3 regions of the Priestia sp. YIM B13491 genome follow, and region 3 is predicted to be linked to each of the others. Evidence: riboswitches for the same ligand, from Rfam matches in the RefSeq annotation. Region 3 holds a riboswitch; each other region holds the start of a gene.
The links. Region 3 has a riboswitch for ZMP and ZTP ahead of ACFX4E_RS27625 (phosphoribosylaminoimidazolecarboxamide formyltransferase). Riboswitches for the same ligand answer to the same signal wherever they lie in the genome.
Positions count from the first base shown of each region.

Region 1: it holds a riboswitch for ZMP and ZTP, as region 3 does, so the genes downstream of both, ACFX4E_RS18085 (phosphoglycerate dehydrogenase) here and ACFX4E_RS27625 (phosphoribosylaminoimidazolecarboxamide formyltransferase) in region 3, are expected to answer to the same signal.
Region 2: it holds a riboswitch for ZMP and ZTP, as region 3 does, so the genes downstream of both, ACFX4E_RS09905 (glutamate/serine transporter AimA) here and ACFX4E_RS27625 (phosphoribosylaminoimidazolecarboxamide formyltransferase) in region 3, are expected to answer to the same signal.

Region 1 covers NZ_JBHZOR010000004.1:611,725-619,829, reverse strand. Annotated here, with positions in the region: gene ACFX4E_RS18115 (GH25 family lysozyme) at 1-312, opposite strand, end outside; gene ACFX4E_RS18110 (HD domain-containing protein) at 538-1,086, shown strand; tRNA gene ACFX4E_RS18105 (tRNA-Ala) at 1,193-1,264, shown strand; gene ACFX4E_RS18100 (hypothetical protein) at 1,382-1,531, opposite strand; gene ACFX4E_RS18095 (DUF6143 family protein) at 2,340-2,882, opposite strand; gene ACFX4E_RS18090 (hypothetical protein) at 3,161-3,622, opposite strand; gene ACFX4E_RS18085 (phosphoglycerate dehydrogenase) at 3,747-4,946, opposite strand; ZMP/ZTP riboswitch at 5,114-5,192, opposite strand; gene htpG (molecular chaperone HtpG) at 5,404-7,281, shown strand; gene ACFX4E_RS18075 (tubby C-terminal domain-like protein) at 7,312-7,872, opposite strand; gene ACFX4E_RS18070 (DUF817 domain-containing protein) at 7,928-8,105, opposite strand, start outside.
Region 2 covers NZ_JBHZOR010000002.1:764,135-772,239, forward strand. Annotated here, with positions in the region: gene ACFX4E_RS09900 (DUF5105 domain-containing protein) at 1-722, opposite strand, end outside; gene ACFX4E_RS09905 (glutamate/serine transporter AimA) at 905-2,500, opposite strand; ZMP/ZTP riboswitch at 2,557-2,635, opposite strand; gene ACFX4E_RS09910 (cupin domain-containing protein) at 3,021-3,620, shown strand; gene ACFX4E_RS09915 (DUF3311 domain-containing protein) at 3,998-4,201, shown strand; gene ACFX4E_RS09920 (sodium:solute symporter family protein) at 4,201-5,700, shown strand; gene ACFX4E_RS09925 (alanine/glycine:cation symporter family protein) at 5,730-7,160, opposite strand; gene ACFX4E_RS09930 (glutaminase) at 7,263-8,105, opposite strand, start outside.
Region 3 covers NZ_JBHZOR010000022.1:12,243-20,347, forward strand. Annotated here, with positions in the region: gene ACFX4E_RS27605 (bifunctional helix-turn-helix transcriptional regulator/GNAT family N-acetyltransferase) at 205-1,131, shown strand; gene ACFX4E_RS27610 (MFS transporter) at 1,155-2,426, shown strand; gene ACFX4E_RS27615 (2-thiouracil desulfurase family protein) at 2,587-3,048, shown strand; gene ACFX4E_RS27620 (GNAT family N-acetyltransferase) at 3,111-3,692, shown strand; ZMP/ZTP riboswitch at 3,785-3,863, shown strand; gene ACFX4E_RS27625 (phosphoribosylaminoimidazolecarboxamide formyltransferase) at 3,912-5,078, shown strand; gene ACFX4E_RS27630 (GNAT family N-acetyltransferase) at 5,160-5,663, shown strand; gene ACFX4E_RS27635 (GNAT family N-acetyltransferase) at 5,954-6,427, shown strand; gene ACFX4E_RS27640 (hypothetical protein) at 6,592-7,446, shown strand; gene ACFX4E_RS27645 (TolB family protein) at 7,587-8,105, opposite strand, start outside.

The sequences.
Region 1 (8,105 bases), on a different contig from region 3:
CCCTTTATTTTCTTCCAAATCTAAGCAATGAGGCAAATCAACCTTCATGCTGCCTAATTTATTTAAAAAGAAATTAACTTCTGCAATGGGATCATTATCAGCATGAGCAAAGTGATAAAAGCCTACACGTAGACCTGCATTTTTTGCACCTATATAATTATCATATGATTTTTTATCTAAGAAGGTTGTACCTTCTGTTAATTTAATATACGCGCCTTTTACACCATCCGACGCCACTTTTTCCCAATCAATTGTTCCGTTGTGATGAGAAACATCAATGACCTTAATATTTTGATTATTACGGTTTTGCATTGCTATCACTCCTTCATACAAACTATGAATAAAAAAGGAAATGGCAACTGATACAGGCCTATTAAATAGATATTAGGCTTTATAAAAAAACTACAATATGAAGGGATTTTGGTAGCCTTCCCTTATTATAAGAAATGAATTTGTGCAATTTTATAAAGTGAGGAAAGCTATATTCGTTTATACTAATAATATGAAGATATACTGAATAAAAAGTGGAGGAATATGATGTCTTTAATAAAAGAAGCACGTAGATATGCAGAACACGCTCATAGCGGCCAAATGCGCAAACTGTCCGATATACCTTATATTGTTCATCCTATTAACGTAGGTAATATTTTAGAAAAAGCGGGTTTTAGTGAAGAAGTAATTGCAGCAGCTTATCTGCATGATGCTGTAGAAGATACAAGTGTAACACTCGAAGAAATTGTACAAAGATTTGGTTTAGAGGTAGCGGGGATTGTTGAAGCTCATACAGAAAACAAATCAAAAAGCTGGGAAGAACGTAAACAGCATACAATTCAAATTGTGAAAACTGGTTCTCTTGAAGTGAAATCTTTAATTGTAGCAGATAAATTAGACAATTTACGGTCTTTAAAAGAAAGCTACGATCAGCAAGGAGATACGATTTGGAATAGCTTTAAAAGAGGATTCGAAAAGCAGAAATGGTACTACGAATCCATCAGCAAATATGCTGCACAAGGATTGGAACCAAACCAAATTCCAAGTTTTTTTTATACGTATAAACAAGAAGTAAATGATTTTTTTAGAAGTTAATATTCATATGAAAAAATTAGAAAACACTGAAAATAACTATTGCGAATGCGCTGCATACGTATTAAAATATAGTAGAGTCAACACGCAATGAAGGCTCTACATAATCGGGACTGTAGTTCAGTGGGAGAATACTTGTCTGGCAGACAAGGGGTCGTGGGTTCGAATCCCATCAGTTCCATAAAACCAGTTGTATCAAGAGTTTAAACCACTTTAACACTCTGCAGGGTGGAATGGTTGCAATACTATTTCATCTGACCTCTTCATGATTTCCATGAAGAGGTTTTTTATTTTCTTTTTACGATTGATCCTCATGATTTTTATGATTATTCTTTTCACTACTCCTACTGACAATTTCTCTAAGTTCGCCCTCGTCGCCTTTTGCATTGATGATTTCAAAAAGCTGATTCAGCCCTTCACTTGTTTCATCATTTGGTTCTTTGCCCATTCAATCCCCTCCTTTTGCTTCTAGGATGCCCATTTTTTTCACATTGTTTCACGTAAAAAGCAATTCATCAATATTAATTCGCCGTAAAAGTATACCTTTACGACCCTTGTACAATTACTGGTTATACAGATATACTCAATCAATTCTTTCAATTTTGCAGCGTTTTATAGGGTTTCTAGTACTCATCTATAATGAAATAATCATCACAAACTTCGGTAAAATCGTTCTCTTCGTGGAGATCTACTTCTTTATCTTTAGATATCTCGGTTTCTGTTGTAAATAGTTTAAAAAGCTTGTTTAACATTGTCCCACCTCATATCTTTTATTAATACATTCAGTATGATTAATTTATATGAAGCCAGTATGAATTGAAACTTAAGATAATGTGAATGTAGACATTAACGTGAGATGTTAAGCATGCTTATACCCTGGACGAAAAGGTTACTTAATTCTACAAAGAAGTGATTAGTATATCAGCTGTATGTGGCATTCGTTCTATAACAGTCGTTTTTGTTATTCGTTTTGCCATTGTACTAGGTAGCTTAGTTTTATGTATTATCGCTTTAATCCCTTAGTTATCAACATCCTTAAATACCATTCGAATGGCTTGTGTAGTTGGAATTATCCTTTTGCTTGCTTTGTTTTTCTTTAGTTATATCCACAATTGAACGAAAAAACGCAAGCTATAAAAAAAGAACTTTGTATGTTGCTGCAAAGTTCTTTTCATAAACACTTACTGTTTGTTAAGAACTGTATGAAATATGAAATAGCTCATACACTGCTTATACAATCGTTAAGGCCTATTTAGTTAACAGTCCTTCTTACGTTTTTTCTCGAACCATCCATATGCAATTTCAGCTTCAATTTCTTTGTTTCCCGGAGAAACTAAGAAAATAACGTATGAACCGTTGTTTGGAAAGATAAATTTGCCGTCTTCATCACTTACTAATGTACTTTTCGGCGGAACAACACGGTTAAATACGTTTACCCCTTTAGTAGGAAAGCCTTTTACCATTTCTGCAAATTTAATTTTCCCTTTTGGTTTTGAACGTATTGTAGTATTTGCTGGACTCACATTATCTGAAGTTGTTCCTTTTCCAGGCGGGATAGAGTTAAACCAAATTTCAGCAGTAAAAGGTTCGTTGGAATAGTTAGTGATAGTAAAAGCATTCACAAATAAATCTACTCCGGAGCCGGAAGGGTTAACTAACCCGCCCCAAGCATTTCTATTTCCACCAAAACGAATAGGCTCAGTTTGTCCGACAAAGTAGTCTCCTTTTAAAGATTGATATAAAGGATTAGGTATATTAACAGCTTTAATATAAGGTTTACTCGACTCGTAATTTGACATACAATCATCTCCTTTCTGTACTATATTTTATGAGGTTTTTCTATAAATGCTTGGACACATGCATATATAAATATATTTACTCTTTATATAAACGCAAAAAGATAGACCCGGTACTGAGCCTATCTTTTCCTATCGCTTTTACAAAATAAAATTCCCTCTTGGCCTTTACCTTCCTAATGCCCTCGTTGACTGCTGGTGTATAAACGGATTGTTTTTTTGACTTTATACTTCGATGCTATTTTAATACTTCTACTATCACTTCTTAAAGTAGTAATCACCTATTCTTTTGTAGTCATAAAATGAAGAATCCTTACCTTTTTTTCACAATATTCAATAATTTCATAACAGACTGTGAGAATATCATGTCTAGACAGTTCTATTTCATCAAATACAAATTTTGAAAGCTGCTTCTGCAGAACCTCCAGCTTTTTGCTGTCTTCTTCATCGATCCATAGCCCTTCCGTAATACACACATCTGCTAGTTTGTTAATAGATTGAGCCGTCCAGTTTAATCCGGCTGAAGAAACAGTTTTTGTAAGTAAATCGTTTTTTATAGCTAGAATAACTTGACACACATGGGTATAGGCATCAACTTTCTTTTGGATAAATGCTTTGCGAAGCTCTTGCTTGTATTGCTCTTTCGACATCACTATGGCTACGACAGACGTAATGAATGTTCCTGCCAGCGCGATGAGCGACCCTATCAAAATTCCGATCAGTTCTCCTGACAAAACGTTCACCTCTTTAAAGGTATTTCTATATGCTATGGGAATGAAGGAAATGATATGAAGATAAACACTATGTAAAAACAGCCCTAACTTTTCTAAGTTAGGGCTGCAACACTAGAATATGATAGTAACCAAATTAGATAATACGACTTGTAATAATTCCTTCAATTTGACCAATTTTTTCTTCTAGCTCAGGCACAATCTCGTCACTTACTTGATTGTCAATATCGATCATTGTATACGCATATTCACCGCGGCTTCTGTTCACCATATCTGCGATGTTTAAATTGTAGTTTGAGAAAACTTGCGTAAGTTGTCCTACCATATTCGGCACGTTGTGATGGAAAGCAGCTACGCGTTTTTTCCCAGTGTAAGGAAGAGATGCATTCGGGAAGTTCACTGAGTTTTTAACGTTTCCAGTTTCTAAGAAATTTTTCACTTGACGTGCTGCCATTACCGCACAGTTTTCTTCTGATTCTTGAGTTGATGCCCCTAGATGAGGAATTGGCACAACATTTTTCATGTTCAAGACATTTTGATTTGGGAAATCTGTAATGTATCGTCCAACTTTTCCACTTTCAAGAGCAGCTTTCATATCTTCTTCGTTTACAAGCTCACCGCGTGAGAAGTTCAAAATATGAACATCAGGTTTCATGATGCTAAACGTTTCTTTATTGAAAACACCTTTTGTATCGTCCGTTAATGGAACGTGAACCGTAATATAGTCAGATGCTGCAAATAGTTCTTCTAGAGACATTGCACGCTGTACGTTGCGAGACAAATTCCAAGCTGTATTAACAGAAATGAATGGATCAAAACCAATTACGTCCATATCTAAATCAAGCGCATCGTTTGCTACAAGAGCACCAATTGCACCTAAACCAATAACGCCTAACGTTTTACCTTTGATTTCTTTTCCAACAAACTGTTTTTTACCTGCTTCAACTAATTTAGGAATTTGATCACCTTGGCCATCTAATCCTTTTGTCCATTCAACTCCAGCAAATAAGTTACGAGAAGAAGCCATAATTGTAGTTAAAACCATTTCTTTTACTGCGTTTGCATTAGCTCCTGGCGTATTAAATACAACGATACCTTGCTCCGTGCAAGCGTCCACCGGTATATTATTAACCCCTGCTCCAGCTCGTGCAATAGCTTTTAAATTTTGGTCAAATGTCATGCTGTGCATGTTAAAGCTACGCACGACAATCGCATCTGGATTTTCGCTGTCGTTGTCAATTTGATAACCTTCTTGATTAAAAACATTTAGACCTTTTTGTGCAATGTTGTTTAATGTTTTGATTGTTTGTACTTTTTCTAATGTTAATGTGCTCATTTTGTACTCTCCTCTGATTATCATCGTAGTTTTACATGTTTTTACCTTTGGATAAAGGAACTTAATTTTAATTTTTTAAAAAGTCTGGTTTTTCAGCCTACATGTGTGATAACTTCTATATCCTCTCCCCCTAAACAGAAAGAGGTAAGAGATATGTATTAATCCCTTACCTCTGCCCAGGCGAACGGCTACGTCACTATATGCTTCCTCACGGTTATCCGCGTTTCGCCAGTCACATATAGTCTTTGAAATTAAGTATATTCTAGCAAACTCTTTCAGAACGTTCAACCTTTTTTTTAAAAGTTTGCTTTTTTCAGTCTAATTTTTACTCTCTTTAGCGAATCTCCTAATATATTGACAAATATCCTAATACATGTTAAATAAAAAGAGTGATTAGCACTCTATCCACTCAAGTGCTAATTATTTTATAAGCCCTATTTGGAAAGGAGAACTTCTTATGTCAAAAAAAGAATTCAAAGCCGAATCAAAGCGATTATTAGAGATGATGATTAATTCCATCTATTCTCAAAAAGAAGTATTTTTGAGAGAACTTCTATCAAATTCAAGCGATGCAATCGATAAAATTTATTACAAAGCCTTAACAGACGACTCCTTGCGTTTTAACAAAGAAAGCTATTACATAAAAGTAACACCACATAAAACTAACCGTACCTTAACCATTACGGATACTGGAATTGGCATGACGCAAGAAGAGCTTGAAAGCAGCTTGGGCACAATTGCGCGAAGTGGTTCCCTTGCGTTTAAAAACGAAAATGAAACAAAGGACGGGCACACGATTATTGGCCAATTCGGCGTTGGGTTTTACGCAGCGTTCATGGTGGCAGATGTCGTGACGGTGATTAGTAAAGCGTTAGGCAGCGATGAAGCCCATAAATGGGAATCTACTGGTGCTGATGGTTATACAATCGAGCCTTGCAAAAAAGAAACGGTTGGGACTCAAATTATTTTAAAAATTAAAGAAAATACAGAAGATGAAACATATGATGAGTATCTAGAAGAGTATCGTTTAAAAGAGATCATTAAAAAGTATTCAGACTTTATCCGCTACCCGATTAAAATGGACATAACGGAAAAACGTCCTAAAGAAGGTGCTGATAACGAGCTAGAAGATTATACAGAAGAGCAAGTTATCAACAGTATGGTACCTATCTGGAAGAAAAATAAAAATGAATTGACTTCAGAAGACTATGAGCAGTTTTATTCAGAAAAGCGCTACGGATTTGATAAACCGCTCACTCACCTTCATATTAATGTGGATGGAACGATTCGCTACAATGCCATTTTATTTATCCCAGAAAATAGTCCGTTTGACTACTACTCAAAAGAATTTGAAAAAGGGCTTGAACTGTATTCAAACGGCGTCTTAATTATGAATAAATGTGCAGATCTTCTTCCAGATTACTTTAGCTTTGTAAAAGGTATGGTAGATTCTGAAGATTTATCTCTTAATATTTCACGTGAAATTTTGCAGCAAGACCGCCAGCTTCAGCTGATTGCCAAAAACATCGGCAAGAAAATCAAAAATGAATTAAAAAGCTTGCTTAAAAACGAACGTGAAAAGTACGAGAAGTTTTATGAATCATTTGGCCGCCAGTTGAAGTACGGCGTTTACAGTGACTTTGGCAGCAACAAAGACGTATTAAAAGACCTGCTTTTATTCTATTCTTCTACAGAGAAAAAGCTCGTAACACTAGATGAGTATGTATCGCGCATGCCTGAAGATCAAAAGTATATCTATTATGCATCAGGTGAATCGTATGACCGAATTGAAAAGCTTCCTCAAGCAGAATTGGTTGCAGATAAAGGGTACGAAATTCTGTATTTTACAGAAGATATCGATGAATTTGCAATTAAAATGTTAATGACGTACGAAGAAAAAGAATTTAAATCTGTTTCAAGCAGTGACTTAGGGATTGAAGCAGAAGAAGAAGAGCTCAATGAGTCTGAGGAAAGAGAAAATAAAGAGCTATTTGACTATATGAAAAAAGCTTTGGCGGGAAAAGTAGGAGATGTGCGCGCGTCTAAACGTTTAAAAACACACCCCGTTTGCTTATCAGCTGATGGTGAAGTAACGATTGAAATGGAGAAAATTTTAAGTGCTATGCCTGATAATCAGCATGTAAAAGCAGAAAAAGTGTTAGAAATTAACGTACATCATGATGTATTCGCTTCTTTAAAAGATGCATTTGAAAATGATAAAGGGAAATTAGACCTCTATACAAATTTATTATATAACCAAGCTCTTCTAATTGAAGGTTTATCTATTAGTGATCCCGTTGAATTCACAAATGATATTTGTAAAATCATGATATAAAAATCAGGCGCAGAATGATTCTGCGCCTGATTATATGTATGGCATAATAAAAGTAGTTATATAGTAAGAAGCGATAAAAATGGGTACGGGCAGTTCTTCTGTTACTCTTATTGAGTGTTTGCCTTCTTTAAAATGAAAAAGGTCTGATTTAAACTCTGCGACTTTTTCTCTTTTTTGATTAAAAATACACGCTTCCTCTACAGCTTCATGACTGCTTAACATGTAGACGTTATTTCCCCATCTAATTTCTTGTGCTCCTTCGTTGTTAATTATTCCTTTACCTAATAGATCTCCCACTGTTTTTCCATTTTCTTTTATCACCCACCGGTGTTTTTTTACGTGATCAATAAACACCGTTCTTCCTTTCCATTGAACTTGTAAATGTACCTTTAAGCCGCAGGAAAAGATAGGAAACCAAGAAATAGAATCTAACACTGGAAGTCCATCACGAGTTAAAAAATCAATACTTTTCGTCCACATATTTTTATGCATTCTCTTAAGCTGTCCGACGTTTTCTCCATTTTCATTTGTAACCGCTATGGTCTTCCCCGCTGATTTAAAATAGGGAAGATAAAAAATATATTCTTGCATATAAGCCTCCAAAGGTTCTGCACTTCATATTAACAGCGTGTACATAGTTATGTTTCTATCTTTCATATATTTCGTTTGTTTCTTTTGATTTCTTTCTTTGTTTAAATTGGCTTTGATTTTCTTTTAAATGCTTTAGTAAAGCAACAATCAAGAAACTAACAATCACAAGAAGAAGCCAAGAGCTAATTTTACTTATATGAACCATTGTCCACTGCTGCTGTTGATCTGGATAC
Region 2 (8,105 bases), on a different contig from region 3:
CTTGCTTTTTCTTTTAAAACATCTTTATACATGTTAAAAAAGTCTTTTTTTGCTTTGTCGGTTAAACTATTAGAAAACGCACCTTTTAATTCTTCTTTAAACGCTTTTTTCTGTTCTTCTATAACAGCTGTTTTATCTGCTGTTACATATTTATCATAGTCTACGTTTTCTTTATTTAAGTAAAGGACTTCTGTATAAGCTTGCAGAGCTTTTTCTGGGTCTTGCAGCTTATTATAGCTTTTCGCGTATTTCTTTGTATCCAGTGTTAATGTCACTTCGTCAATTTCTTCATCATAATCAGATGATTTTGGCTGAAGCCCAATTTTATACTTTTTATCTTTTTTGACTTCAAAGACAAACGTTAAATTTTTTTGCTTTCCAGCACCAATTTTGTCAGATGCACTGCTTTCTAGTCCGAGCTCACGACTGTTCACTCCCGTTTTTGGAGACAGCTGTTCATCTCCTTCGTATAAATAAACACCGTCATAATCCGATAAAGATATACTGTTTTTGGAGACATTTTTCACTTTTAAATCAACTTTCAACAGCCCTTTTTCTTCACTTGTAGCTCCTTCATCACTATCTACTAAAATGTAAGAAGCGCTGTCAATAGATGCTTCAATCGCCTTATTTTTAGCCGAAGTAGACCCTCCCGTTTCCTTAGAACTGTTGCAAGCCGCTAATACTAGCATAAGTACAAAAGCTAAAGCCAAAACATTCATTTTTTTCACAGCTGCCTAATCCCCTTTATTTTGTTTTTTTAGAACTTTATCCCAAATAAAGGTTCCCTCTGTATAAATACTTAAACCTTAAAATCTATATTTTTTACAATATTTTGATAAAAACTAAGTCTAAACTCTCCACTCACCTAAATAAAAAAACACGAGCACTGGCTCGTGTTTTTTTATTTAGATTTAAAATTTTCTTGATTGATTTGTTCAGCTTCTTTCATATATCGGTTAGATTTGCCACTCTTAATTCCCCAGTAATAAAAAGCTAATGATACGCAAGCAATCACTAGCATATCCCATCCGAAAGGCAAAATATTTTTGCCTCCGAATTTTTCGCTTCCTATGTAGGAAATAAAAATCATGCACGCTAAATAGATAAGCATCCAAGCCCCGGTTAAAAATTCTTTTTTAAAGCCCACCCATTTATTTTTCGCTTGGTAATAAAAATAAACAGGCAGGCCAATTGCCATAATAAAGATCACTTCACCTGTAAGTGGCCACCTTGCCCAGTAAAGCGTCAAGGAAGCAAAAACGAAGCCGCATGGCGCAATAACTGATGCCCCTTTTAAATAAAATGGACGGTAAAAGTGTGAAGCCGTTTTTCTTAATGTTATAAGCGCTACAGGACCCATAATATAAGAGATAAGCGTCGCTACTGAGATCACTTCTGCTAAGACACCCCATCCTCTAAATAAAAAGAGAAACAAAAAGCAAGCTGCTAAATTTAGCCACATAGCTGGGCGCGGGACATTGTAAAGTGGATGAAGCGTACCAAAGATCTTTGGCAAATATCCATTTTGCTGCATCCCGTATAACATTCTAGAAGTAGTTGCCGTATATGTAGCACCTGTGCCGGAAGGAGAAACAAATGCGTCTGCGTATAACACAATTGTTAGCCAGTTAATTCCAAGCGCAATCGCTAAATCAGCAAAAGGAGAATTAAAATTCAAATGATTCCATCCATCAGCAATTGATGACGGACTTACTGCTCCGATAAAAACAATTTGCAATATAATGTATACAATTCCTGCAATAAAAATTGAACCAATTACAGCTACCGGAATCGATTTATTAGGTGATTTTGCTTCTCCTGCCATATTTACAGGACTTTGAAACCCATTAAATGCAAACACAATACCTGATGTTGCCACTGCCGTTAAAACACTGGCCCATCCATAAGGGGCAACCCCATGCTCACTTGAAAAGTTTCCGCTATGAAAACCAGCAAAAAATAAAGCCCCTGCCGTTAAACCAGGAATAATTAATTTAACAATCGTAATAAATGAGTTTGCTTTAGCAAAGAGATTTACCGTCCAATAGTTCACAAAAAAGTAAACGAATAATAACAAAGACGCAACTGCCAACCCCTTGGACGTTAAAATTCCATTATCTACTAATTCGTGAGTCCAGCGAGCCCATTTCCACGGCCAAGTACTCATATATTGCACAGATGCAATAGCCTCCACTGTTATCGTTGAAGCGATTGAAATCCAGTTAGCCCAAGCAGCCAAAAAACCAATAAATGATCCGTGTGAATACTGAGGATATTTAACCATCCCCCCTGCTTGTGGAAACATCGCGCCCAGTTCAGCATATGATAGAGCAATGGTCAAAATAACCACCATTCCAATAACCCATGAAAAAATAGCCGCGGGTCCCGCAATTTGAGCTGCTTTCCATGCTCCAAACAGCCACCCTGAACCGATAATCGAACCTATGCCTGTCATGGTTAAAGCAAATGTTCCCATCTTCCTTTGCATATTGCTCATCCAAATCTACTCCTCTTCCCTAGGAAAATAAAAAAAACACTTGCGAAAATTTCTCAAGTGTTTGCCCAGGCGCGCGGCTTATACGCTATATGCTCCCCCATGGTCATCCATGTTGCGCCAGTCACATATAGGAATATATTTTTTATCAGTATATAACATTCATTTCTATTACTCAATACACAAAAATGTTTACATTACTTTTATAAAAATAATAAATTATTCGTAAAATTCCGAATAAAACTTCTAGAAACCTCTTTTTAATTACAAAAATAACTAAAACCCTAACTTTTCTTGTTGTTTGATTCTTTTACTCCACGAGTAGATTACCTTCTAAAGATTATACTAATATATAGTATTCATTTACATAATAAGAATTAACAGCTATATATCCATAGAATTCTTGCACTAGACCCTTTACTTATATACAATATGAAGAAAAGATACTAAAGTGAACTGTCCACCACTTAGCTACGCTTGAAGTGGGAGACTTCTTTTAGGAAAACGTTAAAACCTACATATCATGCACTTCGCAACAAATGAAGTACTTCGAGCAAACTTCTCTGTTTACGCAAGCAAAAAACAGGGAAAATTACGAAAAAAGATTGTTAGAGGGATGCTTATGAATTATGCAAATGTAAAAGTTCTTTATTTTGATGACGACGGAACCATTCCAAATCACCCTCGTCTTCCAGTTTTATTGTATGAACACGTATTTATTAGTAAGAAAGAGAAAGTGGAGAGCATTTTTAATTCTCACAACTGGAAAAACAGCTGGGTAGGTGGCATACATGATTTTCACCATTACCACAGCAATTCCCATGAAGCACTAGGTGTAATTAGCGGATCTGCACGTTTAAAACTAGGTGGACATATGGGGGAAAATATCGTGGTGCATGCTGGCGATGTGCTCGTACTTCCTGCAGGAACAGGGCATATGCGTCTGCAGTCAACTGCTGATTTTAAAGTGGTTGGAGCTTATCCAGAGGGCATGGATTACAATTTACGAACAGGAAAACAAACTGACCGCCCTCACGTATTTGATGAAATTGCACAAGTACCTATTCCTACAACAGATCCTGTTTATGGCGACAAAGGACCATTGACAGAGTGGTGGAACTAGACAAGCACTTATTGTCTAGTTTTTTTATTTGCTCTGTTTTATTCTTTCCATGAATCTCTATTTGAACATACAAATTCTTTTCTTATGATGCAATAGCAATATACTTTATCTCAGCGAAATAACAAAAACTTCCCGGTCAAAACTAAATTTCTTCTTTTCCGTTCTCTTTTTGCTTCAAGAGCAACTTCGCTTAGATTATTCCCCTTTTTTTCTTTCATAATCATTTCAAATATACTCTCATCACAAGCTCTTTTTTGTTTTTCTAAAAAAATTTTCATAGATTATAACGAAATTTTCAAAAAACTTATTGCTTTACCATGTCAGACTTGCTATCATAGTGAACATTGTTAGATAAATTTTTAGTAGGAGGAGTAAAATTGAACAGAAAATTCATAATTTTTATTTTATTCATCATTCCATTTATTGCTCAATTCGCTGTTTTACCTTTTGTAAATAACATTCATCCAATTATTTTTGGATTACCTCTTTTGCATTTATGGTTATTTTTATGGGTCTTCTTAACGCCTGTATGTACATTTATTATTTATCGTTTACAAAAATCTTGGGGGGACATTGAATAATGCAAGGAAATTTAACAGCACTTTTAATCACATCAGCAATTGTTCTTGTTGTTATCGCAATTGGCTTTATAGCGGGACGTGACAAATCATCTAGAAGCTCAGTTGAAGAGTGGGCTGTAGGTGGAAGACGTTTTGGAAGCCTGCTCGTCTGGCTTTTAGTAGGAGCAGATTTATATACTGCTTATACATTCCTAGGTCTTACAAGTACAGCTTATCAGGGAGGAAGCATCGCATTTTTTGCCATCCCTTACTCTGTTTTAGCCTTTTTAATTTCATACTTTTTTCTTCCAAAGCTTTGGACTGTTGCTAAAAAGCACAAACTTACTACGCTTGCTGATTATGCCAGAGAACGTTTTAGCAGTAAATTTCTCTCCTCTTTAATTGCTATAGTAGGTGTATTGATGCTCATTCCATATATTGATCTTCAGCTTAGCGGTATTCAAGATACTCTTCGCGTTGCAGGAACTGGCTACATTAACGTAAAAGCAGTCGTTATTCTTTCATTCTTTCTTGTGGCTCTTTATACCTTTTTCAGCGGAATTAAAGGTCCCACATATACGGCAATTATTAAAGATATTTTAGTATGGGCCATTATGTTATTTATGGTTGTTTCTCTGCCAATTATGCATTTTGGAAGCTGGGGCAACATGATCGACAATGTTGCAAAGGATGCACCTCAGCTATTAACGATCCCAACACAAGGACCTAAAGGCATTCCATGGTTTATTACAGCATCACTCGTATCTGCTTTAGCTTTATTCATGTGGGCCCACGCTGCTACAGGTGTTTTCACTGCTAAAAGTGCAGATTCGCTTCGTAAAAATGCTATTTTCTTACCGCTTTACAATATTGTTTTAATTCTAGTCATCTTCTTAGGATTTATTGCTTATCAAGTATTACCTCAAGATACAACGGATCCTAGATTAGCATTATTAACCTTAATTCAGTATTCATATGGCGGCATTGGCCAAGGGTTAGCTTATGCAACGATTGCTCTTGCTTCATTAATTCCATGTTCTATCATGGCTATCGGAGCATCTAACTTATTTGCAAATAATATATTCAGAGATTTAATTAATCCAAATGTACAGGGTAAAACATTAACAATGGTTACTCGTTCTATGGTTTTCGTTGTTATTGGACTGGCACTTTTATTCGGTTTATTATTCCCTCAAGCACTTGTTTCCCTACAGTTACTAGGGGTATCTGGTATGGTACAAATCTTCCCGGCTATCGTTATCAGCCTGTTCTGGAGAAATCAATCGAAAGAAAGTACGATTGCTGGATTAGTAGTAGGGCTGGTTGTAACGTTTACCGTCCATGCCACAGGAAATTCATTTGGTCTTTATGAAGGGTTCTGGGGATTATTATCTAACTTACTCGTAGTTGTTATTTTAAATCCAATCTTTTCGGCCAAAACAAAAGCAGCAACTAACGGTGTGAAAGAAACATTGTTTTCTAAAGGCACTCCGCAAACTGAATTAAAGAAAAACGCATAAAAAAGTTCAGCCAATTGGCTGAACTTTTTTTAGATAATATTCTCTTTTTCAGAAGGGGGTGGAGTAGATTCTCTTTCCCAGCATTCGATATTTTGATTGTTTTCTAACGCATCTCTATAAAAGACTGGATTTTTCCCTTCCTTTTTCTGCTGAGTATAGTCATGCAAGGCGGAAAATGCCACTTTCGATAATAGAAAAATAGCAATCAAGTTCACGACTACCATCATCCCCATAAATAAGTCTGCCAAGTTCCATACAAGCTGAAGCTGAGCAATCGATCCAAAAATAACCATCGCTAAAACACCTACACGATAAGACCAAAGCCACATCTTATTTGAATTTAAAAACTCAATATTCGTTTCTCCATAATAATAATTGCCAATTAACGTACTAAAAGCAAATAGAAATACCATGATAGCTAAAAACCCCGATGCCCAAGAGCCGATATGGGTACTAAGAGAAGCCTGCGTTAGTTCAATGCCGCTTAGTCCCTGCTTATAGGCTGGGGATAAGAGAACGATAAATGCTGTGCTTGTACAAATCACGAGTGTATCCGTCAAGACACCAAATGCTTGGATAAGACCTTGTTTAACTGGATGACTCGTCACTGCAGTTGCCGCCGCGTTGGGAGCACTTCCCATTCCTGCTTCATTGGAAAACAGTCCGCGCTTTACTCCATTGATTAACGTTGCACCAATTGATCCCCCAAGCGCTTGTTCAAATCCAAATGCATTTTTCACAATTAGAGATAGAACCGCAGGCATTTGATCAATATTTTTAAAGATAATGAACAGAGCCATTCCAATGTATAAAACGGCCAATACGACCACGATGTATTCCGATATCTTGGCGATGCGTTTGATTCCGCCAAAAATAATTACCGCAAATATAACTGTCATAATAATCCCAACCAACAAGCGGCTCGTTCCAAAAGAGTTCTCAAATGCCAGCGTAATCGTATTAGACTGCACAGCGTTAAACACCAGGCCAAATGATAGTGTAATGAGTACAGCAAATAGCCCGCCCATCCACCTTTTATTTAACCCTTTTTCCATATAATAAGCGGGTCCTCCTCGAAACCCGTTTGATCCTTTTACTTTATAAATTTGAGCGAGTGTACTTTCTACAAAACTTGATACTGAACCGATAATGGCAATAATCCACATCCAAAATACAGCACCCGGGCCACCAAGTGCAATAGCAATCGCTATCCCTGTAATATTTCCCGTTCCTACTCGAGCTGCCATGCTTATGCAAAAAGCTTGAAACGGGGAGACTCCTCCACCTTTAGCCGCTCGTCCTTCTTTCAAAACAAGTACCATTTCTTTCAACATGCGAAACTGCAAAAAACGAGAGCGAATCGTAAAATAAATACCAATTGAGACAAGTAAAATAATTAATAAATTCGACCAAAAAAAATCATTGATGACGCTAATCACACTTTCGATTGCTTGTTGCATGCCTATCACCTCATTAAAAATTTGGTAGAACAAATGCAAAACATGAAAGTTTTTTCTCTTGGTGTTTATATTATTGAAGCGAATGAAGAGTACGTAAATAGACTAAAAAATACTCAAATCCCATTCTTTTGCGATTTTTTTTAGCAGCGTAACACCTTTTACGCTATTCCCGTATTCATCAATAGCTGGACTGTATATTCCGATACCGCATCCGTCTGGAAATGGAGACTGCTTTTTCGTATTAGGTGGCACCAATGACATGATTCCTCCCGATACACCGCTTTTAGCTGGCATACCAACAAATGCCGCAAACTTTCCTGAAGCATTATACATACCGCATGTAAGCATGAGCGCTTTTGTTAATTTAGCTACTTCTTTTGGAATTACTTGTTTATGAAACACTGGATGGTATCCGTCTAATGACAGAATTAATCCAATCAGTGCAATATCTTCAGTCGTTACTTCAATTGAGCACTGCTTTAAGTAAACCTCTAGAACTTCTTCTACTTCTCCTTGCAAGTAGTTCGTTTCTTTTAAATAGTAAGCAAGCGCACGATTTCGATGAGACGTTTGCCATTCTGATTCAAAGACCGTTTCATTAATGAGTGGTGTTTTCCCGGTAAGCATCGTTATCACATCAAACAAATAGCTTAATTTTTCTTTTGCCGTCTCCCCAGATAAAAGAGATGAAACCGTTAAAGCACCAGCGTTAATCATAGGATTGAACGGCTTTCCTGGTTTATGCATTTCCAGTCTTATAATAGAATTAAATGCATCTCCAGTCGGCTCTACATCCACTCTCTCTAGCACATAAGGAATGCCGCAGCATAAGCAAGCTGCTATAAAGCTAATGACTTTGGAAATACTTTGAAGAGTAAATACCGATTCATAATCTCCAGATTGGATAACTGTTCCGTCAGCACCAATCAAACAAATACCTAATTG
Region 3 (8,105 bases):
TTTGTGACCAGTTAACATAACTTATCTATTCTTGTCGCTTATACTTTATTAATAGATTACCTTTTTCTACTTAAGTCGGGTAAGTTTGTATATTGTATTCTTTTTTTAAAAGAATACAATCGAAGAATAATAGTTGACTTAGGCAAGTGTCGAGGTTAGAATTGGTAAATAATTACGTTTATATTATTTAAAAGAGGTGTCAATATGATTGATGTACAGAGTAAGTGTGGTCTTGAATTTAGGAAATTTAACCGGTTTTACACAGATGTTTTGGGCTTTTTAAATGAACATATCTATGACAGTCCGTTTTCTTTAACAGAAACCCGTATTCTATTTGAAATTTATAACACCAATAATTGTACAGCTAAAAACATTCAAGAAAGATTAGACTTAGATGGCGGTTATGTAAGTAGAATTATCAAAAAATTCGAAAAAGAAAAGATGATTTATAAGCAAAAGTGTAAAGATGATGGACGTAATCATCTTTTATATGTAACCAGTCATGGGGAATTGATTTACAAAGAGTTGGAGAAAAAAGCTAATCAGCAAGTAGAATATATTCTCGGAAGCTTGGACCATGATCAACAACAAAAGCTTGTAGCCTCAATGAATACCATACAAGAAATTCTTTCTACGTCATTTAAAGAAAAAGACGAAGAAGCTGTTTCTGTTAGAAGCTATTATACCTCTGATGATATTAACAACATGATTGAACAACAATGGTTATTTTATAATCAAGTATATAAATGGGATGACAGCTTTTTAGCATATCTTCAGGAGACTTTTAATGCTGATATAGAAAGAATCTGGATAGCAGAAATAAATCGCGAGTTTGCAGGCTGTATTGGCTTAGTGAATGATGGCAATAAGATAGGACAGTTAAGATGGTTCTTAGTAAATCCGTCATTTCACAAAAAAGGAATAGGGAGTCAACTTATTAACTCTCTAGTTCAATACTGTAAAGAACTTGATTATGAACGCCTTTTTCTTTGGACTGTTAGTGATATGGTGACAGCTAGACCACTCTATAAAAAATTTGGGTTTGAAATAAAGGAAGTGCAAGAGAAAAAATCCTTGTGGGGAGCTACTTTGATAGAAGAACGCTGGGATTTAGAGCTAAGAAAAAAATAATTACTTTTAGTTGAGGGGAATATATGAAAAGAACATTTCATTACGCTTGGATTATTGTTTTTGTTACATTTTTGACCTTTTTAGCCGTTCAAGGTGTTCGGCTTTCATTTGGAGCTTTTGTTGAGCCTTGGGAAACAGATTTCTCAATGGATAGAGGAACGATTTCTCTTATTTCAACATTGAGTTTTATTATCTATGGGCTGTCTCAACCACTCATTGGAAGACTGGTAGATAAATTGGGTGCTCGTCTCATTTTATCCTTTAGCACTTTTCTAGTAGGTATAAGTATTTTTCTCACCTCTTTTGTAAATCATCCTTGGCAATTATTCTTTCTTTACGGAATTATGGTTTCTCTCGGCGTGGGAGGAGCCTCCAATGTAGCCGCAACAGTGGTTGTGACCAATTGGTTTAACGAAAAACGTGGACTTGCGTTTGGAATTATGGAAGCTGGTTTTGGTGCTGGACAAATGCTTCTTGTCCCAGGGTCTCTCATGTTAATTCATTGGCTTAACTGGAAAATGACAGTTGTTATATTAGGCGCCTTTTTAGTGCTTATTGTCTTTCCTATTGTCCTTTTATTTTTACGGAATCATCCTAAAGAGAAAGGTTTAGTTCCTATTGGCGGTGAAATCGTAGAAGAAGATACAGTCGAAAAAAAAGCTTTAAGCACAAACTCTTCAATATGGAGTGTCTTTCTAAAAAGAGAGTTTTGGTTTTTAATCTTACCTTTTGCTATTTGTGGTTTCACTACTACAGGATTAATGGATACACACCTTATTCCTTTTTCCCATGATCATGGATTCTCAACAAGTGTTACTAGTGCTGCCGTAAGTATACTCGCTGGGTTTAATATTATAGGTATCTTACTATCTGGTGTTGTGGCTGATCGCTGGAGTAGTCGCAAAATGTTATTTCTTTTATATGGAATGAGGGCGATATCTATTTGTATTCTCTTGTACAGTCATAATTCTGCATTATTGCTTATTTTTGCAGTATTATTTGGATTGGTTGACTTTGCAACTGTAGCCCCAACTCAATTACTAGCTACCCAATATTTTAAAGAATACTCTATTGGCTTTATTTTAGGATGGTTATTCCTTAGCCATCAAATAGGATCGGCATTGGGCGCTTATTTACCAGGTTTATTTTATAACGAAACAGGTAGTTATAATATTTCTTTTTATCTTTCAATTATGATCTTAGCAGGAGCAGCCATTTTAAACTTGTTACTACCTGAACCTCGTAAGGTTACACGAAAGGAGAAAATAGATACTCACGAACAACTACAAGGTTAATAGAAAGGTAAGCCTTAATTAACGGCTTACCTCTTTTATTTATTATGACTACCTATAAAGTCCATTATGGTAACTACAAATGTATACCGTATATAGCGCTCGTCAAAGAATTATTATGATAGAATGGCATAAAAAGGTAGTTAATTAAGGGGATGTCTTTTTGATTGCAGTAAGTTCATGTTTAGCAGGAATAGAGTGTAGATATAACGGATCGCATAGTTTAGTAGGGAAGATTAAGGAATTAGTCGAGCAAGACAGAGCATTATTAATATGCCCTGAACTCTTAGGGGGCTTTTCAACTCCACGTGAATCAGCAGAAATTGTAGGGGGTACTGGAGAAGATGTATTAGATGGAAATGCTAAGGTAATAGAAAAGTCTGGAAACGACGTAACAAAATTATATATAGAAGGAGCCTATAAAGCATTAAACACTATTCAAGAGGCTAATGTTAGGTATGTTGTATTAAAAGAAAGTAGCCCTTCTTGTGGAAGTACTATGATTTATAATGGAGAATTTTCTAATACAAAGATAGCTGGTGAAGGGGTTACAACTGCTTTATTTAAGAGGGCTGGAATTCAGGTGATTTCTGAAAAACAGTTTTTAGATACTAGCTCCTTTTAAGTTCGGGTAAGGTATATCATGATAACCAGATTTGTGAATATTATACAATTAAGATAAAAAGCATGCAGAGGAGGATATATATCAGAGAGTATTTCTTAAAGACTGAAAGGTTAAGCTTTTCTATTTGGGATAGCGATGATATAAAATATGCAAATTCTCTTTGGGGAGATGAAAATGTAACGAAATTCATTGTTGCAAATGGAAAAATGTCTATAAATCAAATACAGAATAGACTCGATAAAGAAATAGAGATGTATCTTCAAAATAATATTCAGTACTGGCCTGTTTTTTTACTTCAGACAAACGAACATGTGGGTTGTTGTGGCGTACGTCCTTATAATACTCAAGATAAAATTCTTGAATTCGGAATACATTTAAAGCCTCTCTATTGGGGACAAGGAATAGCTCAAGAAGCAGCTCAAGCAGTCATAGATTATTCTTTTAATAACATTCCAATAAATGGTTTATTCGCTGGACATAACCCTAAAAATAAAGACTCTGCAAGATTACTTAAAAAACTAGGATTTAAGTATACACATGAAGAGTTTTATAAGCCAACTGGGTTACAACATCCTTCTTACTTACTAAAGAAGATTATAGCAGCAGCTAATTTTGCATTATTTCCAATAATACGTGTTATGTAAATTAGATTTGTATATGATATATAATAAAAAAGAAAAATTTGGATAAAAGTATTGTTAAAATTACTTTTATTATGTAAAATTTTCTTATAAAACAGACTATGTGTTACTGGCGTAAACATGGAGAACCATGAGGAAGCACATAGGTAACGGCCGTACGCCTGGGCAGAGTATTTGAACATGAGTTCAAATACTTTTTTTATTTAGAAAGGAGATTTTTAAGTGAAAGAAATTTGTTTACGATATGGGATGAATCCAAATCAAAGTAAAGCTAAAGTTCAGAATGCTGAGAACACGCCTATTAAAATCTTAAATGGAGAGGCAAGTTATATTAACTTTCTAGATGCATTAAATGCTTTTCAACTGGTCCGGGAGCTTCGACAGGCGACTGGTCAACCTGCAGCTGCATCTTTTAAACACGTAAGTCCAGCAGGTGCAGCTGTGTACTCTCCACTAAATGAGACACTTACTGAATCCTATTTTGTTGAAGGCCTAGACCTGTCTCCTTTAGCGATTGCTTATGCAAGAGCGCGTGGGACAGATAGGATGTCTTCGTTTGGAGATTGTGCTGCTTTTAGTGATGAAGTGGATATAACTGTAGCTACTCTCCTCAAAACAGAAGTTTCTGATATGATTGTTGCACCAAGCTACACTCAAGAAGCATTAGAGATTTTGAAACAGAAAAAGAAAGGAAAATATCTAATTTTAGAGATTGACCCAAACTATGTGCCTGATCGAATTGAAAAAAGGACGGTATTTGGTATTACTCTAGAACAACAAAGAAATGATGTACAGATTGGGAAAGAAGTTTTTAATCATATTGTTACGACTCAATGTGATATTCCTGATAATGCAAAGAGAGACCTTCTTGTTGCTCTTATTACATTGAAATATACACAATCAAACTCTATTTGTTTCGCTTTAGATGGCCAAACGATTGGAATTGGTGCTGGACAACAGTCTCGTATTCATTGTACAAGGTTGGCAGCTGAAAAAGCTGACAACTGGTGGCTAAGACAACATCCAAGGGCTCTTAACATGAAGTTCAGAGAAGGCATTTCTCGTGTAGAAGTGAATAATGCAATTGATGGATGGTTGAATGATGATATTACGAAGGTAGAAAATGAACAATGGCAAAAATGTTTTCAAGAAGTGCCTGCTAGGTTAAATAAAAGTGAGAAAACAGCATGGTTAAAAAGATTAAAAGACGTTTCCTATGCTTCCGATGCTTTTTTACCGTTCCGTGATAATATTGATCGTGCAGCTCAAAGTGGCGTTAAGTATGTGGTTCAAACAGGAAATTCTTTACGAGACGATCAAGTTACAGACGCAGCAAATGAATATCGGATGGTCATGGCTCATTCAGGTATTCGTGTGTTTCATCATTAAAGTTGTAAGGGAATTATTTACAATTAATTTTGGTTAGTTGATTATCTATCTTTAATTTAATAATAAAGGGGAATGCACTTCATGATGAATATACGTATAGCAACCATAGAAGATGCTGATGCAATCGTTGCAATAAAGCAAGATATCGTCGGAACAACTGATTCTCTTCTTCGGCTACCTGAAGAAGTGCAAGAAACGGCAGCAGAATATCGAAAAAAGATACAAATGAGACAAGAAGGTGGTGGTTTAACATTAATTGCAGAATTTAATGATCAAGTTATTGGATTTCTTTCTTTTTACAGGCCTTCCTATATGCGTTTGCATCATACTGGCTCGTTTGGCATTAGCGTTAAGCACGAGTTTTCAAATAAGAGAGTCGGAACAACGTTACTTTCTTATTTAATAGAATGGGCAAAAGAACAAGAGGGACTAGAAAAAATAAATTTAGATGTATTCTCAAATAATAAAGGAGCTATCCATTTATATAAAAAGTTAGGTTTTAAAGAAGAAGGAAGGCAAATAAATCAAATTAAGCTTAAAGATGGATCCTACGCTGATATTATCTTGATGGCACTATTTATATAAATTTTCATCTTAGAAAAAGAGATCAGTAACTCTTGAATTCAAATGTTACTGACCCCTTTTTACATTTTAGTTTTAATGCCTTTGAAATTAGTAGTTGGACAGAAAGTTTTTATTTATTAAGAGTTAAAAATAGACTACAGATAATTGTGATTATGGTAACTGCCTTTGTATATTCTATGCCCTTTTGTACTATTGATTGATCTATTGGAGGGATAATTATCAACATAACATTTTTTTCTGTGGCAGCATTAACCTAAGTAAATTTATAAATAAAATAGGGAGAGGTTAGAATGAAAATTCGTTCAGTAGAGGGAGCAGATTATTACGTAATATCTCCCTTAATTAATGAGTGGTGGAATGGTAGACAAATGTCTGATATGTTGCCAAAGCTATTCTTTGATCATTTTCAAAATACAAGTTTTATTGCTGAAGAAAAAGGTGAAATTATAGGTTTTCTAATTGGTTTCTTATCTCAATCACATATGAATGAAGCATATATTCATTTTGTCGGAGTTCATCCAGATTATAGAGGAAAGAAGATTGGAAAACAATTATATAGTCATTTTTTTGATGTTATTAAACAAAATGGACGAAATACTATTCGATGTGTAACGTCTCCTGGTAATAAAATCTCAATTGCTTATCATACAAAAATGGGATTTAATATTGAACAAGGCGATAAGAATTTAGACAATGTATCTTTACATACTAACTATGATGGAGTTAATCAGGACCGTGTTCTATTTGTAAAGCATTTGGTTTGATGTTGTGGTAACGGCGAATCTTTTCTATTTTCAGACAATATAAAATATTATTATGACCCCCAACTACAAAGAATACCTAAAGATGGGTATTTAACTGCCTCCATAATATACGTAATGCTTTTGGAAACACTAATTGTAATATCCTTTAAAGGTGGCATATTACAATGAAAATAACACTAATTATTTTATTGATCTTTGGAGGGATGAATCTTTCTTCAGTACTTGTTCGGGCGGAGCAAATTCAGGGCCCGTCTCTAATGAAAATGATTAAAAATTCCATTCCGTCTAATGCAATTCTTATAAAAGCTGACAGACCTCCATCCACAAAACCAATTCAATTTTATGACTTTAATCATGATGGACAAAAGGAGATCATTATTACCTATGAAATTAAAGCAAAAGAACAACCCTCTCCTTCTCAATTTGGAGTAATGATATTAAAAAAAGAAAAGGATGGAAATTGGAGAAAGCTATTTAATGACCAAGTTCAAGGAGTAGATTTAGACTTTTCAGGACTAGCTGATATTACAGGGAATGGTGTGAAGGACTACTTATGGGGAGTTACAATTGGAGCAGCAGCAGGAAGTCAGCTTAAAGTTATTCATTGGGATGATACATCCTTCAAAGAAATTGAAGAAGAACCATACCATAAAATAGATTTAGTAAAAGGGAACCAAAAGGTTGGTATTGCAACTTGGCATATGTACATTGGTGATAGTTATCTTGTAGATGTATTAAAATGGAATGGTGAAAAACTAGTTTATAATCAAGAATTATATTCTACATATTATCCTATTATTGAAAAGTTTTATAAAAATAAAATTAGAAAATTGGATGCCTGGTATTACTGGTATTGCCTTGCAGATGCCCAAATAAAAGCGAATTTATTTGATGAGGCTTCCAAATCCATAAAAAAAGGGAAATTATTGGCGAAGAAATTATCAATGCTGGAAGTGGTTCGAGATTTTAACAATTTAAGTAAGGTATTAGAAAGTAAGAAAAATACAACAGGACGTTAATTTAAATAAATACACTTAATTTTATTATTACTTCATCTAGAATGCTGGAAGAAAGCCTTTCTTTAAAAAAAGAAGGCTTTCTATTTTTTGTTGAAATAAAATATTTGTTAATACTTTCTTCCTGTTTATCTTTTCTGACTTCATAGCCGATTCCCATAGAAAAATATAGGTGCTTCATCTATATTTTTGATCCACAGATAAGCATGACTTTTTATTCCTTCTTTAACCCATACATCTCCTCGATTTCCTTGTCGATACCAGGTAATATATGAACCAATAACTTGAGGTCGAATATCCACTTCACTTCTCTTTGGGAAAGAAATTTGCTTCTGCTCTGCCGATTTTATATTAATGACATATAATTTTGAAAACATAGTAGGTACAGGGCCTTCTTTCCACTCCTTATTTTCTCTCGCGCGTGCAACTATAACTTCATTTGGAGAAAGCCACTCAATATCAAGATCAACAAAACCGTTAGGTGTATAATGTTTTTGGTGATTTGAAGCTGGGATATCAGCAACTGTTGTCTTTTTGTCCTGAACAAGAAATCTGCCTTCACCTGAAATATAGGCTAGTTTATTTTCTGTAGGCGCCCATTTCATCCACTCCTCATTCATAAGCATATTTCCTAAAGGTTGAAAATGTTTCCCCGTTGATGA